DNA from 2 places in the Stenotrophomonas sp. LC732 genome. Region 1 is predicted to be linked to the other one. Evidence: predicted binding sites of a transcription regulator. Region 1 holds the regulator's gene; the other holds the start of a gene.
What was found. Region 1 encodes FliA, which starts transcription of late flagellar genes. Its sites were predicted from a motif close to TAAAGTTTNNCNNNCNNNGGCCGATAA; they were not measured.

Region 1 (8,001 bases):
CGCCAGGTGATCGAGCGCGAGATGAACCGCTTCACCGATGAGCGCCTGCGTGGCAGCCCGGTGCGCGCCACCGCGCTGGACCTGATGGACGAGTACGGTTTCGACGCCGGGCTGGCCCGCGACGTGGCCATGCAGATCCCGCTGGAAACCGAAGCCCATCGTGGCCGCGGCCTGATGCTGGGGCTGATCTCGCGCAAGCTGCCGATCGCCCCGGTCGACCCGCTGGAAGAAGGCGGCGTGATCGCGCTGGTCGGCCCGACCGGCGCCGGCAAGACCACCACCATCGCCAAGCTGGCCTCGCGCTTCGCCGAGAAGCACGCCCCGCGTGACGTCGCCCTGGTCACCACCGACACCACCCGCATCGGCGCCCGTGAACAGCTGTATGGCTACGGCCGCCAGCTCGGCATCGCCGTGCACGAGGCCAACAGCGGCACCGACCTGGACCAGCTGCTGGAACGCCTGAAGGACTACAAGCTGGTGCTGATCGATACCGCCGGCCTGGGCCCGCGCGACCGTGCCCTGGCCGCCCAGCTGCAGTGGCTGCGCGCCGCGCGCCAGGTGCGCACCCTGCTGGTGCTGCCGGCCAACACCAGCTTCGGCGACATGGACGAGGTGGTGCGCCGCTTCGGTGCGGCCAACCTGCAGGGCCTGGTGCTGAGCAAGCTGGACGAGACCGGCCGCTTCGGCAACGCCCTGTCGGTGGCCGTGGACCACGCCCTGCCGATCACCTGGGTGACCGATGGCCAGGACGTCCCGGAGGACCTGCACCGGGCCAGTGCAGCCAATCTTGTACTTCGCCTTGAAGATTTGCGCCGAGCGGCCGATATGCCCTGCAACCCGGAGTTGAACCATGCCGTCGCGTGAGTACGCCAAGCTGACCAAGACCTTCCCGCTGTCGGCCACCCGCAGCGAGCCGCTCGGCCCTGTGCGCACCATCGCGGTGACCGGCGGCAAGGGCGGCGTGGGCAAGACGAATGTGTCCGCCAACCTGGCGGTGGCGCTGGCCGGCATGGGCAAGCGCACGCTGCTGCTGGACGCCGACCTGGGCCTGGCCAACATCGACGTGATCCTGGGCTTGAACCCCACCTTTACGCTGGCCGACCTGGTGGCCGGCCGCTGCTCGCTGGACGACGTCATCGTCGAAGGCCCGAACGGCGTGCTGGTGGTCCCGGCCGCTTCCGGCCGCCGGCACATGGCCGAGCTGGCCCCGGCCGAGCATGTCGGCCTGGTCAACGTGTTCTCCGAACTGGAACGCGAGCTGGACATCATGGTGGTCGATACCGCCGCCGGCATCACCGACGGCGTGCTGACCTTCTGCCAGGCCGCGCAGGACACCGTGGTGGTGGTCTGTGACGAACCGGCCTCGATCACCGACGCCTACGCACTGATCAAGGTGCTGTCGCGCGAGCGCGGCGTGGACCGCGTCCAGGTGGTGGCCAACATGGTGCGCGACCCGAACGAGGGCCGCGTGCTGTACGAGAAGCTGACCCGCGTCTGCGAGAAGTTCCTCGCCGATGTCTCGCTGAACTACCTGGGCTGCGTGCCGCAGGATGACTGGCTGCGCCTGTCGGTGCAGCGCCAGCAGCCGGTGGTGAAGGCCTATCCGTCCAGCCCGTCGGCGCTGGCGATCACCGAGATCGCACGCCGCACCGCGCGCTGGCAGGCACCGACCGAACCGCGCGGTGGCGTCGAGTTCTTCCTCGAACGCATCCTCAAGCAGCGTGGGGTGGCCGCATGAAAGGCGCAGCCCACCAGTACAGGGAAGTCCAGCGCTCGGCGGCCAACGAGGTCATCGCCCAGCATTCGGACCTGGTGCGACGCATCGCCCACCACCTGGCCGCGCGCCTGCCGGCCAGCGTCGAAGTCGATGATCTGATCCAGGCCGGCATGATGGGCCTGATCGAAGCCTCGCGCAGCTACGACGCCGACCAGGGCGCCTCGTTCGAGACCTATGCCTCGATCCGCATCCGCGGCTCGATGATCGACGAGATCCGCCGTGGCGACTGGGTGCCGCGCTCGGTGCACCGCCGTGCACGCGACGCCGCCGCCACCATCCGCCGCCTGGAACAGAGCACGGGCCGTGCCGCCAGCGCCACCGAAGTGGCCGCCGCGATGGAGATGCCGCTGCCGGAATACCTGCGCCTGATGGAAGACGCCGCACGTGGCCAGGTGCTGAGCCTGGAGTCGCGCATCGAAGACCAGGGCGAACTGGATACCGTCGCCCAGGGCGGCCCGACTCCACAACAGGTGCTGGAGCGCGGCGAGTTCGGCCGTGAGCTGGGCAAGGCCATCGGCCACCTGCCCGAGCGCGAACAGCTGGTGCTCTCGCTGTACTACGAGCAGGAGCTGAACCTGAAGGAGATCGGCGCGGTGCTCGGCGTGAGCGAGTCGCGGGTCTGCCAGATCCATGGCCAGGCCGTGCTGCGCCTGCGCGGCCGCCTGAAGATTTTCGAGGCCGTCGACGCCGGCCTGGAAGAATGAACATCCCCGAGGCGACTGCCCCCGGCCGCCCGGAATGAACAACAAAGGAACTCTGCTTTGAACAAGAACATGCGCATCCTCATCGTCGACGACTTCTCGACCATGCGTCGAATCGTCAAGAACCTGCTGGGCGATCTGGGCTTCACCAACACCGCCGAAGCCGAGGACGGGCATGCCGCGCTGTCGCTGCTGCAGAGCCAGCCCTTCGATTTCGTCGTCACCGACTGGAACATGCCGGTGATGACCGGCATCGAACTGCTCAAGGCGATCCGTGCCGACGCCAAGCTGAAGACCCTGCCCGTGCTGATGGTCACCGCCGAAGCCAAGCGCGAGCAGATCATCGAAGCGGCCCAGAACGGCGTGAACGGCTACATCATCAAGCCGTTCACCGCGCAGACGCTGGAAGAGAAGCTGGGCAAGATCTTCGAACGCCTGGCGGCCAGCGCCTGATGGATACCACGGTCGACAAGAACGCCCTCGCCCTGCGCCTGCAGGAAGCCCTGGATGCCCTGGAGTCCGGTGACGAAGCCGCCTGGCGGCAACGCATCGACGGACTGGTCGCGCTGCGCACGCAGCCGATGATGAGCGGCCTCTCGCGGCTGGCCCGCGAGCTGGGGCAGGCCCTGGGCGAACTGCCGACCGTGCCCAGCGAGGCCGGCGAACTGGACGATGCGTGCGCACGCCTGGACCACGTGGTGGCGATGACCGAACAGGCCACCCACCGCACCCTGGACCTGGCCGAGGAATGCCGCAGCCTGACCGAGCAGCTGCGCGCCGAAGGCCTGCAGCCAGGCCAGGACGCGCAGCTGGAGCGCATCCGCCACAACCTGACCGAGATCGCCCTGACCCAGAGCTACCAGGACCTGACCGGGCAGATCATCCGTCGCGTGGTCGGCATCGTCCGCCGCGTGCATGAAGGCTTCGGCGCGCTCGGCCTGCCGCCGGAACAGCATCGCACCGACCCGGAACTGGCCGGGCCGGCACTGAAGGGACTGGACCGCCACGCGGTCTCGCAGAACGACGCCGACGACCTGTTGTCGGATCTGGGGCTGTAAGCATGAGCGCGGTATCCGACGACATCACTGCCGATTTCATCATCGAGGCACAGGAAATCCTGGATCGCCTCGGCGAACAGCTGGTGTCGCTGGAGCAGGCACCGCAGGACACCGAACAGCTCAACGCGGTGTTCCGGGGCTACCACACGCTCAAGGGCGGCGCGGGTTTCCTCGGTGTCACCGCCATGGTCGAGCTGTGCCACGCCGCTGAAGAGGCGCTGGGCGCTGCACGTGCCGGCCAGGCCGTGCTGCAGGCCCATCACTTCGACGCCGCCCAGCAATCGCTGGACTACCTGCAGTCGATGCTCGATGCCGTGTCTTCCGGCACCGAGCCGGGCTATGCACCGCCGGACCTGATCGCCCAGTTCGACGTGCATGGAGGTGCAGCAGCGCCTGCCGCCGCTGCCGCCGCACCGGCGGCCGGTGCCGGCGACCTGATCACCGACGACGAGTTCGAGGCGCTGCTCGACCAGCTGCACGGTGGCAACGCACCGACTGCGGTGGCGCCGGCAAAGAAGGCCGACGACGGCCTGATCAGCGAAGATGAGTTCGAAGCCCTGCTCGACCAGCTGCACGGTGGCGCCGCACCCGGCGCCAGGCCCGCGGCTGCGGTGGCGCCGGCACCGATCGCCGCCCCGCGCCCGGCCGCCGCACCGGCACCGGTGGCCAAGCCGGCCGCCAAGCCGCTGGCCGAAGCCGAACACACCGTGCGCGTGGACACCAAGCGCCTGGATGCGATCGTCAACCTGATCGGCGAACTGGTGCTGTCGCGCAACCGGCTCAAGACCCTGCGTGCGCGCCTGCGCGACGAGGAGCTGGACCGCGCCGTGTCCACCCTGGACATCGCCACCGCGCGCCTGCAGTCGGCGGTGATGCGCACCCGCATGCAGCCGGTGGGCAAGGTATTCTCGCGCTTCCCCAAGGTCGCCCGCGACGTCGCCCGCTCGCTGAAGAAGGAAGTGGACCTGGAGCTGATCGGCGCCGAGACCGAGCTCGACCGCAACCTGGTCGAAGCGCTGGCCGACCCGCTGGTGCACCTGGTCCGCAACGCCATCGACCATGGCGTGGAAATGCCCGACCTGCGCGAAGCGCAGGGCAAGCCGCGGATGGGCCATGTGCGGTTGTCGGCGCAGCAGGAAGGTGACTACGTCAGCATCGAGGTGCAGGACGATGGCGCCGGCATCGATCCGGAAAAGCTGCGCGCGAAGGCACGCGAGAAGGGCCTGATCGATCCGGAAGCCGCCGCCCGCCTGAGCAGCGAGGAGTGCCTGCACCTGGTGTTCCTGCCCGGCTTCTCGACCAAGCAGCAGGTCACGGATATTTCCGGGCGCGGCGTCGGCATGGACGTGGTGCAGTCGCGCATCCGCGAACTCAGCGGGCAGATCCAGATCCAGTCGGAGCTGGGCCGCGGCAGCCGCTTCCTGATCCGCGTGCCGCTGACCCTGGCGATCCTGCCGACCCTGCTGGTGCAGGCCGGCGAGGACGTCTATGCGCTGCCGCTGGCGCGCGTGATGGAGGTACTGCACGCGCCGCCCACCTCGCTGGGCTGGTTCGATGGCCGTGCCGTGCTCGACCGCCGTTCGCACACGCTGCCACTGGTCGATCTGCGGCAGTGGCTGGATGTGACGCCGGCCGCATCGACCCTGCTGACCATCGTGGTGCTGCAGGCCGGCGAAGCGCGCTTCGGCCTGGTCGTGGACCAGGTCCGTGGGCGCGAGGAAGTGGTCATCAAACCACTGCCGAAGGCCCTGCGCGGCCTGCGCGGTTACGCCGGTGCAACCTTGATCGGCGATGGTCGCATGGCGCTGATCCTGGATGTGGATGGCCTGCGCAGCCCGCACGACTGACCCGCTTGCTGCACCCGTAAAACCGTGAAGTCGCACCAGTAGCCCGTACCGGTGTCTCAAGTCCCATTCATACAAGCCGATACCGGATCCATGGATAGACTCAGCCTCATTGGACTCTTTCTCGCCCTGGCCTCGCTGGTCGGTGGCAGCATCCTCAAGGGCGCCGGCCTGGCGTCGTTGTGGTCGCCTGCGGCGTTCGTGATCGTCATCGTCGGCACCGTTGCCGCGATCCTGCTGCACACCTCGCCGGCGGTGTTCAAGCATGCGTTCAAGATCGTGCGCTGGGTCGTGCGCCCGCCGCACAGCGATCGTCGCGAACTGATCCAGCAGATCGTCGAGTGGAGCAACATCGCCCGCCGCCAGGGCCTGCTCGGCCTGGAATCGCAGGTGGAAGCGCAGCAGGACCCGTTCCTGCGCAAGGGCCTGCAGCTGCTGGTGGACGGTGTCGAGCCCGAATCGATGCGGCACATGCTGGAAATCGAACTGGGCAGCCAGGAACACCAGGACCAGGCCGGCGCCAAGGTGTTCGAAGCGATGGGCATCTACGCACCGACGCTCGGCATCATCGGCGCCGTGCTGGGCCTGATCGCGGTGATGAAGAACCTGGCCGACCCGAGCAAGCTCGGCCACGGCATCGCTGCGGCGTTCACCGCCACGATCTACGGCATCGCCTCGGCCAACCTGCTGTTCCTGCCGATCGCCGCCAAGCTCAAGAGCGTGATCTCGCACAACACGCGCGACCGCGAAATGGTCATCGAAGGCCTGATCTCGATCGCCCAGGGCGAGAACCCGCGCAACATCGAAACCAACCTCTCCGGCTTCCTGCACTGACATGGCCCGCCGCAAGCACCACGAAGAGCACGCCAACCACGAAGCATGGGCGATCCCCTATGCCGACCTGATGACGCTGCTGCTCGCCTTCTTCGTGGTCATGTACGCGATCTCGTCGGTGAACGAGGGCAAGTACCGGATCATGGCCGACGCGCTCACCGATGCCTTCGGTGGCGCGCCGCGCACGATCAATCCGGTGCAGGTGGGCAACAAGCAGGTGCAGGGTGGCGGCTGGGACAGCCCGTCGGTGATCAAGTCCGGCACCAAGATCGGACCGTCCGCGCCGGCGCCCTCGCACGACCCGACGCTGCTGCCGTCGATGGCCTCGCAGATGCGCATGCCGGTGTCGGTGCACAACCAGGAGCAGATCGCCCGTGCCGAGCGCCAGCTCAACACGATTGCCGACCGGCTCACCGCCGCCCTGGCGCCGCTGATCGACCGCGGCATGATCAGCGTGCGCCGCACGGAACTGTGGATCGAGGTCGAGATCAACAGCGACATCCTGTTCCCCACCGGCTCGGCCGCACTGGACGTACATGCGCGGCAGACCCTGGCCAGCCTGGCCGAGGTGCTGCGCGACGTGCCCAACAGCGTGCGCGTGGAAGGCCACACCGACAACGTGCCGATCGCCACCGCCACCTTCCCGTCGAACTGGGAGCTGTCGGCCGGACGCGCCGCCAGCGTGGTGCATCTGTTCGCCGACCAGGGTGTGCAGCCGTCGCGGCTGGCGATGGTCGGCTATGGCCAGTTCCGCCCGCGCGAAGAGAACGACAGCGCACAGGGCCGCAACCGCAACCGCCGGGTGATGGTCATCATCCTGGCCGACACCTCGCATTCGGTGGACCCGCTCGGCCAGCGCCTGAACGCAGCCACCGGCGCCACCGGCAGCACCGTCACCGAACAGGCCGCCGCAACGCCGGCCAGCGCCCCCACCTCCCCCATCGCACCGGTGGCGTTGCCACCGGTGCCGGCTGGCAGCCGCGTCGGCGCCGCCGTTCCCCCGGCAATGAAGGAGTAATCCGATGCGCATCTGGGCAGTCGCCAACCAGAAGGGCGGAGTCGGCAAGACCACCACCACCCTCGCCCTCGGCCGCGGCCTGGCCGCGCTCGGCCATCGCGTGCTGCTGATCGACCTCGATCCGCATGCTTCGCTCAGCCGCGCCTTCGGCGTGCCGGTGGACCCGCCGCCGGCCGGCGTGCTGGAGCTGTTCGGCGCACCGCCGGCGGACCTGTCCGGCCTGTGCCATGCCAGCAACATCCAGGGCCTGGACTACGTCTGCGCGCAGTCCGCGCTGGCCACGCTTGAACGCCGTAGCGCCAACCAACCCGGCCTCGGCCTGGCCCTGCAGAACGCGCTGGCGCGCCACCAGGGCCAGCACGACTACATCCTGCTGGACTGCGCACCGACGCTCGGCCTGCTGATGATCAACGCACTGGCTGCCGCCGATCGCCTGATCATTCCGACCCAGGCCGAGCCGCTGGCGCTGCACGGCCTGGATGGCATGGTCCGCACCGGCGAGATGGTCGAGCGTTCGCGCCGCCGGCCGCTGCCGATCTCGATCCTGCCAACCCTGTTCGACCGCCGCACCCGCGCCGGCAACGAATCGCTGCGCACCATGCAGGACCGCCATGGCAGCCGCGTCTGGGAAGACGCGATTCCGATCGACACCCGCATCAGCAACGCCGCCGGGCTGACCCTGCCGAGCGTCGGCGAAGATTACCCGGGGCGTGGCCTGGCTGCCTACCGGCGCGCCTTGAACTGGATCCTCGGCGAGGATGCCCGCGCC
Region 2 (8,001 bases), 590 kb from region 1:
CCTGGTGCTCAGCGTCAGCCTTGATGGCCGCATCGACTACGCCAACGCGGCTGCGGTGCGCACCCTGGCCGGTGATGGCGCATTGTCGCTGGCCGGGCACAAGGTGCAGGACGTGCTGGCGCTGACCACCGAGTACGCGCCCGGCTCGGTACTGGATGTGACGGTGCTGCTGGACCCGGAGAGCAACGCGGTGGACCTGCACGCCGACCTGCTGCTGCGCCTGGGCACGGCAACGGTGCCGGTGGACCTGACCCGCGCCTGGCTGCGCGATGACGAAGGCCACGTGCGCGGCGCGGTGTGGGTGCTGCGCGACGACACCCAGCAGCGGGCACGCCAGCGCGAAGCCCGCCACCTGGCCGAGATCGATCCGCTCACCGAACTGAGCAACCGCCGCGGTTTCGAGGTGCACCTGCAGCAGGCGATCACCCGCGTGGAGCGCACCGGCCAGGCCGCCTCGCTGATGTACATCGATCTGGACCGCTTCAAGCCGGTCAACGACACCTGGGGCCATCTGGCCGGCGATGCCGTGCTGTGGGCGGTGGCCAGCGTGCTGCGCCATGGCGTGCGCGATTCGGACGTGGTGGCACGGTTGGGCGGCGACGAATTCGCGGTCATCCTGTCCGGTTGCACGCCGCGGCGTGCGGCCCGCATCGGGGGCGAGCTGCTGCACACCCTGGCCGCGCTGTCCATTCCGTGGGACCAGGACCGGCTGCGGATCGGTGCCAGCATCGGTATCGCGCCGCTGGCCGGCGGCATGAGCGTGGACCAGGCGGTGGCTGCGGCCGATGCCCAGTGCTACCGGGCCAAGGCGATGGGGCGCAACAACGTGCAGGTGCAGGGCGAGTTGTCCCAGCTTCCGGGTGACGATCCCGACGCCGCGGAGGACTGATCTCAGCCTGTGAGAGGACGCGCGCGAATACTGCGCGCACTCCACTCACGCAGGTAACCTCCATGAATGCCTGGAACCCGGTTGCGGTACGCAAGTTCATTCCGGCCCTGATCGGCTGGTGCCTGGCGCTGGCCGCCTGTCTACGCGCCGAACAGCTGCGCGGCGACCTGCACGCAAGGGCGTTGTTGCCCGTGTTGCAGCAAGGTGCAGTCGCGCTGCTGGTCCTGAGCCTGTCCTGCACGGTTGCGGCCTGCCTGTTGCTGTGGCGGCATGGCCGCAGCGATCATGTGCATCCCGCTGCAGGCACTACACCCGTACGGCATCCATCAGCAGGAACCGGCACGGCGCACACTGGAAGGCATTGATCTGTGGCACCAGGCGCTGGAAGTGTTCGCTGGCACAGTGCAGGTCGAGCGCGGCGCGGTCGGGCCACAGCTCGATGAAGATGAAGTGGCCCGGATCCTTCTGGTCGACGAACAGTTCATAGCCGAGGCAGCGCGGCTCGCGCAGCGTGCATGCGACCAGCTCCCGGTACAGGGGAAGCACGGTGTCCACCGCATCGGGATGGATGAAATCCTCGGCGATCACTTTCAGCATGTCGGCACCTGCGAATCGGGCCTTGCAGGATAGCGCCGGCGCATGGCCGGCACCTGTTCCCGTCAACGCAATACCGTGTCCGCACTGACCAGCCGCACGTCATGCATCTGATTGAGGTAGGCCTCGTAGTAGCCCTTGTGCGAGGCACCCACGATGGCCAGCATGCGTCTGCCAGGATGCTGGCTCAGCACGTCGCGGATGTTGGCGACCATGCGCAGGTTGCGGGTTTCCCAGTAACCGACGTACATCCGGCCGAACGCCTTGGAGGACGGCTCGACGAGCGTCGCGCCGAAGTCGCTCTGGTAGGCGGCCATCGCCGCCGCCGGGCTGTTGTAGTCCCGATACAGCGCCATGACACCGCCGGGCTTGTCCAGATCGGCCACGAGGCGTTCATCGGCCTCCCGCCGCGCGCGCGAGTGCGTATTGTTCCAGGCACCGGTGATGGCCGCGCTGGCCGCCGCTTCATCCTCGGCGGGCGTGGGCGAATCGGCCGTGTGGTCGTCCACGGCCCACAGGCGTTCCTGCCCGAGGCGGGCGGCGACCTCGGCGGCGATCAGGTGGGTTTCATTGCGGCGAACCAGGCCTTTTTCGAGGATCTCGACCAAGGCAGGTGTCAGTCCATCACCGCCTTTGCGCTCGGACGCAGGCAGGCGCAGCCACTGCACCTGCGCCGAGCCGCGTTCACCCGCTGCCAGGAACAATGCTGCGAGCCGACGACGCTGGGCGGGCGTCGGCTCGTCCGGCCAGGTCGCAAGCAGGTGCTCGGCCTGGGTGTTCGCCGTAGGCACGTCCAGTCCGGTCGCAGCCTGCGCAGCGGTGGTGTCGAAGCAGTAGGTGGCCACGCTCTCCGCATAGCGTGCCGGGTAGCGACGCATGAAATCGCACTGCAGGCCTGACAGGTCTTCGGTGGCGATCAGCTCGGGCTTCCAGGCGACCAGTCGCTGCAGCAACGGTTCAAGCAAGGCGGTCTGGAAGGACTTGGGCAGGCCGGACAAGTGGGGGGTGCCCAGTACCAGCACTTCGTTCGGGCGCCCGGCAGGCGGGCCCTTCAGCTGGTCGGGATGGAAGCTGGGGCGGTAGGTGGCGTCGGCAGCGAAGGCGCCGCTGCTGCACAGGCCCAGGATGAGGAAACTGGCCAGGCGTGGGAACATGCGATCTCCGTGTCAGTGAGCGTCCTGCGGTTCGCTGCATGCTGGCCAGTTTCATCTACCACCGGATCTCCCGTTGGTCATGCAAACCTTTTCCGCTTGAACTGCATCCGCGTGCCGGGCAAGGCTATGCCCAGTGACGGCGACAACGCGCGACATATGCCCTGACGACACCCGGTGCCGAGCAGAACCTGCCCAGCCGGCACCTGGCGAAACCGCTCGGCGGTGCCCCTGTCGCGCGTGAGCAGAATGTGAAGTACATCGCGATTGTCTACCGCATCCCTGCAGGAGCATCTGAAGATGCGACGGACGTCGCGGAATCCGGCTAAAGCCACCGATCGCATCGCCGATATTCCCTCTGGATCCCGCTCAAGTCGCCCGCTGCAGGACCCCAGGCTGCCCGCGACGGGCGGCCCGCGCTGTGTGTTCCGCCGCTCCCTATGCCGATCGCACCCGCACCAGACGTTCTTGCCAGCCGCTCGAGGGGTGCCTGCCGGTACCTGTAGTCCCAAGCAACTGAAGTTGCCGCCGGGCATCCCGCCCGTCGGGTCGCAACCGCTTACCGGACACCGAGGATCAGACAATGCTCATTCCAGGCTTTACGGCGGGCGCGCAGGCGCCGGCCGAGCTGCATACCCGTTGGTCGCCGTGGCGCGCCCTGCTGGGCGCGCTGGCACCGCAGCACCGCAGCGGCGTCGAGGCGGCGGCCGATGGCCGTGCCGAGCTGGAGGCGCAGGTCGCGGCGCTGCACCGGGTCCAGGCGGTCATCGAGTTCGCCCTCGATGGCACCATCCTGCAGGCCAACGAGAACTTCCTGCAGGCGATGGGTTACCGGCTGGAGGAGATCCAGGGCAAGCATCATTCCCTGTTCGTCGACCCCGAGCAGGCGCGCAGCGCCGGATACCGTGACTTCTGGGCGCGGCTGGGTCGTGGCGAATATGACGCGGGCCAGTACCGGCGTTTTGGCAAGAACCAGCGCGAGATCTGGATCCAGGCCTCGTACAACCCGGTGCTGGACCGACAGGGGCGTCCGTACAAGGTGGTCAAGTTCGCCACTGACATCACTGCGCAGAAGCTGCAGGCGGCCGACTCGGCCGGCCAGCTGGCGGCGATCGACAAGTCGCAGGCGGTGATCGAGTTCAGCATGGATGGCCGCATCCTGTCGGCCAACGACAACTTCCTGGCTGCCACCGGTTACAGCCTGGATGATGTGCGTGGCCAGCACCACTCGCTGTTCGTCGAACCTGAGTATCGCAGCAGTGCCGAGTATCGGCAGTTCTGGGAAAAGCTCGGCCGTGGCGAATATGATGCCGGCCAGTACCGGCGCCTCGGCAAGGGCGGACGCGAGGTCTGGATCCAGGCGTCCTACAACCCGATCCTGGACCTCAACGGGAAGCCGTTCAAGGTGGTCAAGTACGCCACCGACATCACCGCGCAAGTGCATGAGAACCAGGCCATGCAGCGTGCCGTGGCGCAGACCCGTGAAGTGGTGGCGGCCGCCAAGGAGGGCGACCTGACCCGGCGCGTGGCCACCGCCGACAAGAACGGGCCGATCGCCGAGCTGTGCGAAGGGGTGAATTCGCTGGTCGAGGCGATGGCCGCGATCATCGGCCAGATCAAGTTCGCCGCTGACACCATCGCCGTCGGTGCCACCGAGATCGCGCAGGGCAACAGCGATCTGTCGCAGCGCACCGAGCAGCAGGCAGCGTCGCTGGAGGAGACCGCGGTGTCGATGAAGGGCCTGGCCGAGACCGTGCAGCGCACCGCGACCAACGCACGGCAGGCCAGTCAGCTGGCTGGTGGTGCCGCCGATGTCGCCGCGCGCGGCGGTAACGTAGTGCACGAAGTGGTGGAAACCATGGCGGTGATCAACGCGTCCTCGCGCCGCATCGTCGACATCATCGGCGTGATCGACGGGATCGCCTTCCAGACCAACATCCTTGCACTGAACGCCGCGGTGGAAGCCGCGCGTGCGGGCGAACACGGGCGTGGCTTCGCCGTGGTCGCCACCGAGATCCGGGAACTGTCGCAGCGCTCGGCCAGTGCCGCCAAGGAGATCAAGCAGCTGATCGATGCGTCGGTGGCCAATGTCGGTGCCGGTACCGCGCAGGTTGAGAGCGCCGGCCGCACCATGGACGAGATCGTGGTCAACGTGCGCCGGGTCAGCGACCTGATGTCCGAGATCAGCACGGCCGCGCAGCAGCAGAGCGACGACATCCAGCAGATGAACCATGCCGTCGATCTGATCGACCAGGGCACCCAGCAGAACGCCGCGCTGGTCGAGGAAGCTTCGGCCGCGGCGCGCAGCATGGAAGAACAGTCGGCGCAGCTGCTGCAGACGGTGGCCAGCTTCCGCGTGCAGGGTGGGGCGGGGCACATGCATGGTGCGGCGGTCCTGCGCGCGGTCTAGGAGCGGCGGTCGGCGTGTTGTTCCCCGGCCTCGACGGCCGGGGCGGCGTGCACGCAGTTGCGGCCGGCATGCTTGGCCCGGTACAGGGCCTGGTCGGCACGCTCGACCAGGCTGCGCGGGTCACCCTCATCATGCGCGGCCTGCCAGGCCACGCCGATGCTGATGGTCACGTGGGCCTGGGCGGCGGGCAGGGCGGCGGCTTCCACGGCGGCGCGCAGGCGCTCGCCCAGGCCCAGGGCGTGGCCGATGTCGGGCGCGGGCAGGGCGGCGATGAACTCCTCGCCGCCGTAGCGGGCCAGCAGATCATCACCGCGTTGCAGGCAGCCGTCGAGGATCGCGGCGACCGCCTGCAGGCGGCGATCACCTTCCGGATGCCCGTAGGTGTCGTTGAGTCGCTTGAAGTGGTCGATATCGATCATCAGCACCGCCAGCCCCACGCCCTGGCGACGGGCGCGGCCGTGCGCGCTGCCGAGCGCTTCATCGAAGTTGCGCCGGTTGCCGAGCCCGGTCAACGGATCGCGCCGGGCCAGCAGCGCCAGCTCGTCGCGCTCACGCTGGATCTGCACCTGGGTGAGCACGCTGCGCAGGGCATGGCCGAGCATGGCACCGATGAACCCCACGGTGGCCAGGGTCGGCTGCAGGCGTGCCACCAGCAGCGCCACCATCATCAGCAGCAACGGCAGCATCAGCGGCACGCCGGCATCGACGATGCGGCGGAGGTTGCGCGGCACAGCCACCGCCGGTGGGCGGTACGTGCTGCCGGCCAGCACTGCCAGCAGCACGAACAGCCCGCTGATCAGCAGGTCGCCCCAGCCACCATCGGGTACCTGCGGCTGCCAGGTATTGATGTAGAGCGCCATCAGGAAGTAGCCGAGCGCGTAGATCGTCAACGTGCGGAAGAAGTCGCGGCGGTCGGCATTGTCCTCGGCCAGGAAGCGGATCAGCGCGAAGCAGAACACCAGGCTGTTCTGCACGTTGCTCAGGGTGTGCAGGCATTGCGTCCACAATGCGGTGTTGAGGTGTGCCATCGCCCGCGTATGCACGAAGTACAGCAACCACAGCAGCGCGATGACCGCCAGGTCCACCGCACGGATACAGCGGTTGCCGCCGCCTGGGCTGGCGGCAACGTAGGTCAGCGGAATCCGGTAGAACACATACAGGATCAGCGACGAGGCGGTCATCTGCGCAGGGCTGAGGCCGGCCACATTGCGATACAGCAGGGCCAGCAGGGCCAGCGAGAACAGGCCGACGGCAGCGCCCAGCGTTCGCCACTTGCAGGCCGCCTGGCTGTCGCGCGCGCGTCGCACGCAGGCCAGAGCGGCCAGAAGGGGGGCGGTGATCAGCATCAGGTAGGAGCCAACCGGGTCCTGCGGGCCGATCAAGGCAATGACGAGCGCGTGCGTGACCATGAAAAACAGTGCCGCACGCAACGTCATGCATTCCCCCGCCCCCAGATCCGGCTGGGATCACGATAGGCAGAAGTAGGTGAGGCTGGCAAGAAAAGTGTGCGCTAGTGAAATTCGCAACCTTGTCGGCTGTCACATTTTCGTTTCAGCGGGGTGACACGACGGCGTTGACGTGGGCGTACGTCCAGAAGTCGCGGGGCTGCCCCCGCACGTGGCGATGGGCGCGCAGTATGTCGGCGAGCGTGGGAGGGGCATGCTGGGGCATCCTCGCCAGTGTCGGCGCTCCGGTCCGGGAAATGCAAAAGGCCAGGTCATGGACCTGGCCTTTGATGCAGTGGTGCCGGTGAAAGGACTCGAACCTTCATGGGGTCACCCCCGGCTGATTTTGAGTCAGCTGCGTATACCATTCCGCCACACCGGCAGGCAGCGTGCGAGTGTAACCGAGGTCGGCAGGAGATGCCTAGTAGGAGAGCCTATCAGGGCGGTTCCTGTCGGCATTGGCCCCTTGGTAGCTATACTCCCGACGTGCAATTGCCTCCAGGAGCGGTAGCTGATGACAGTGTTGCAGGACCTGAGGGTGCTGGTGGTCGAGAACGACGAGATGAGTGCGGCCCTGCTGCAGATGCAGCTGGTGCATGCCGGTGCGACTGTGGTCGGGCTTGCCGCGAGTGTGTCCGAGGCCCTGCGGCTGCTGGAGCAGAGCACTCCTGACGTGGCCCTGCTGGATTACCGGCTGGCCCGCAACGAGACCAGTGAGCCAGTGGCTGCAGCGCTTTCGGCGCGTGGCATTCCGTTCGTGCTGGCCACCGGGATGCTGGCCGAGCAGCTGCCTGCGCCGATGCTGGCCGGCCTGTTGCTGGTCAAGCCGTACCTGTCGGCCGATCTGTCGCGGGCGCTGGCGCGTGCGGTGGGACGCTCCAGCGCCAAGGCCTGAGCCGCTCGCCACGCACCGGCAGGGGGAAGCTGCGGGGGCTGAATCCTCACGTCTGCGATGCGCGGCGGCAACCCCTGATCCAGGAGCCCTGCCCACGCGCGGTTTTTCATTCGCGTCCGGCGCTCAGCCCGCTTCCTCGTACACGTAACGGATTTCCTCGCGGTCATCGAGGATGCGGTACTGGCGCGCCAGATCATCCGGTTCGGGGTTGAGCCAGACGTCCAGGTGTTCCCTGCGGATCGGTACCACGCCGCGGTCATGCCCGGCAGCGGCGACGTCGCTGGGCGGTGTGTCGGTGATCGTGGCAAACGAAAGCAGGCGGCCTTCCGGTCCTTCCCATTCCGCCCAGAGGCAGGCCAGCAGCAGGTCGCGGGGTGGATCGGGGCGGAATTCGAGCACCACGTCCTGCTCCTTTTCGTCGGCACCGAGGCTGCGGCCGGCGATGGCGTGGCGGGGCACGTGCTCGTAGAACGCCTGCACCACCACCACGCCGTGGCGCAGTCCGAACGCACCCCGCCAGTAACCTTCCAGGCTGTCGCGCCGCGCGTTGTAGGTGCCGGGGTACAGCACGTCGTTGCGCGCCGGCTTGTCCGGCAACCGGCACTGGTAGCGCATCG

Region 2: ACT6SE_RS12410 (methyl-accepting chemotaxis protein) is a predicted target of FliA. The motif match lies at 2,961-2,987, and genes of this name have one in related genera.

Annotation. Positions count from the first base shown of each region.
Region 1 covers NZ_CP199214.1:1,999,972-2,007,972, reverse strand. Annotated here, with positions in the region: gene flhF (flagellar biosynthesis protein FlhF) at 1-864, shown strand, start outside; gene ACT6SE_RS09615 (MinD/ParA family ATP-binding protein) at 851-1,738, shown strand; gene ACT6SE_RS09610 (RNA polymerase sigma factor FliA) at 1,735-2,481, shown strand; gene cheY (chemotaxis response regulator CheY) at 2,539-2,931, shown strand; gene ACT6SE_RS09600 (protein phosphatase CheZ) at 2,931-3,536, shown strand; gene ACT6SE_RS09595 (chemotaxis protein CheA) at 3,539-5,383, shown strand; gene ACT6SE_RS09590 (flagellar motor protein) at 5,474-6,214, shown strand; gene motD (flagellar motor protein MotD) at 6,216-7,232, shown strand; gene ACT6SE_RS09580 (ParA family protein) at 7,237-8,001, shown strand, end outside.
Region 2 covers NZ_CP199214.1:2,589,351-2,597,351, reverse strand. Annotated here, with positions in the region: gene ACT6SE_RS12425 (PAS domain S-box protein) at 1-889, shown strand, start outside; gene ACT6SE_RS12420 (putative quinol monooxygenase) at 1,196-1,486, opposite strand; gene ACT6SE_RS12415 (DUF5694 domain-containing protein) at 1,549-2,637, opposite strand; gene ACT6SE_RS12410 (methyl-accepting chemotaxis protein) at 3,218-5,044, shown strand; gene ACT6SE_RS12405 (GGDEF domain-containing protein) at 5,041-6,480, opposite strand; tRNA gene ACT6SE_RS12400 (tRNA-Leu) at 6,786-6,871, opposite strand; gene ACT6SE_RS12395 (response regulator) at 7,004-7,384, shown strand; gene ACT6SE_RS12390 (SOS response-associated peptidase family protein) at 7,508-8,001, opposite strand, start outside.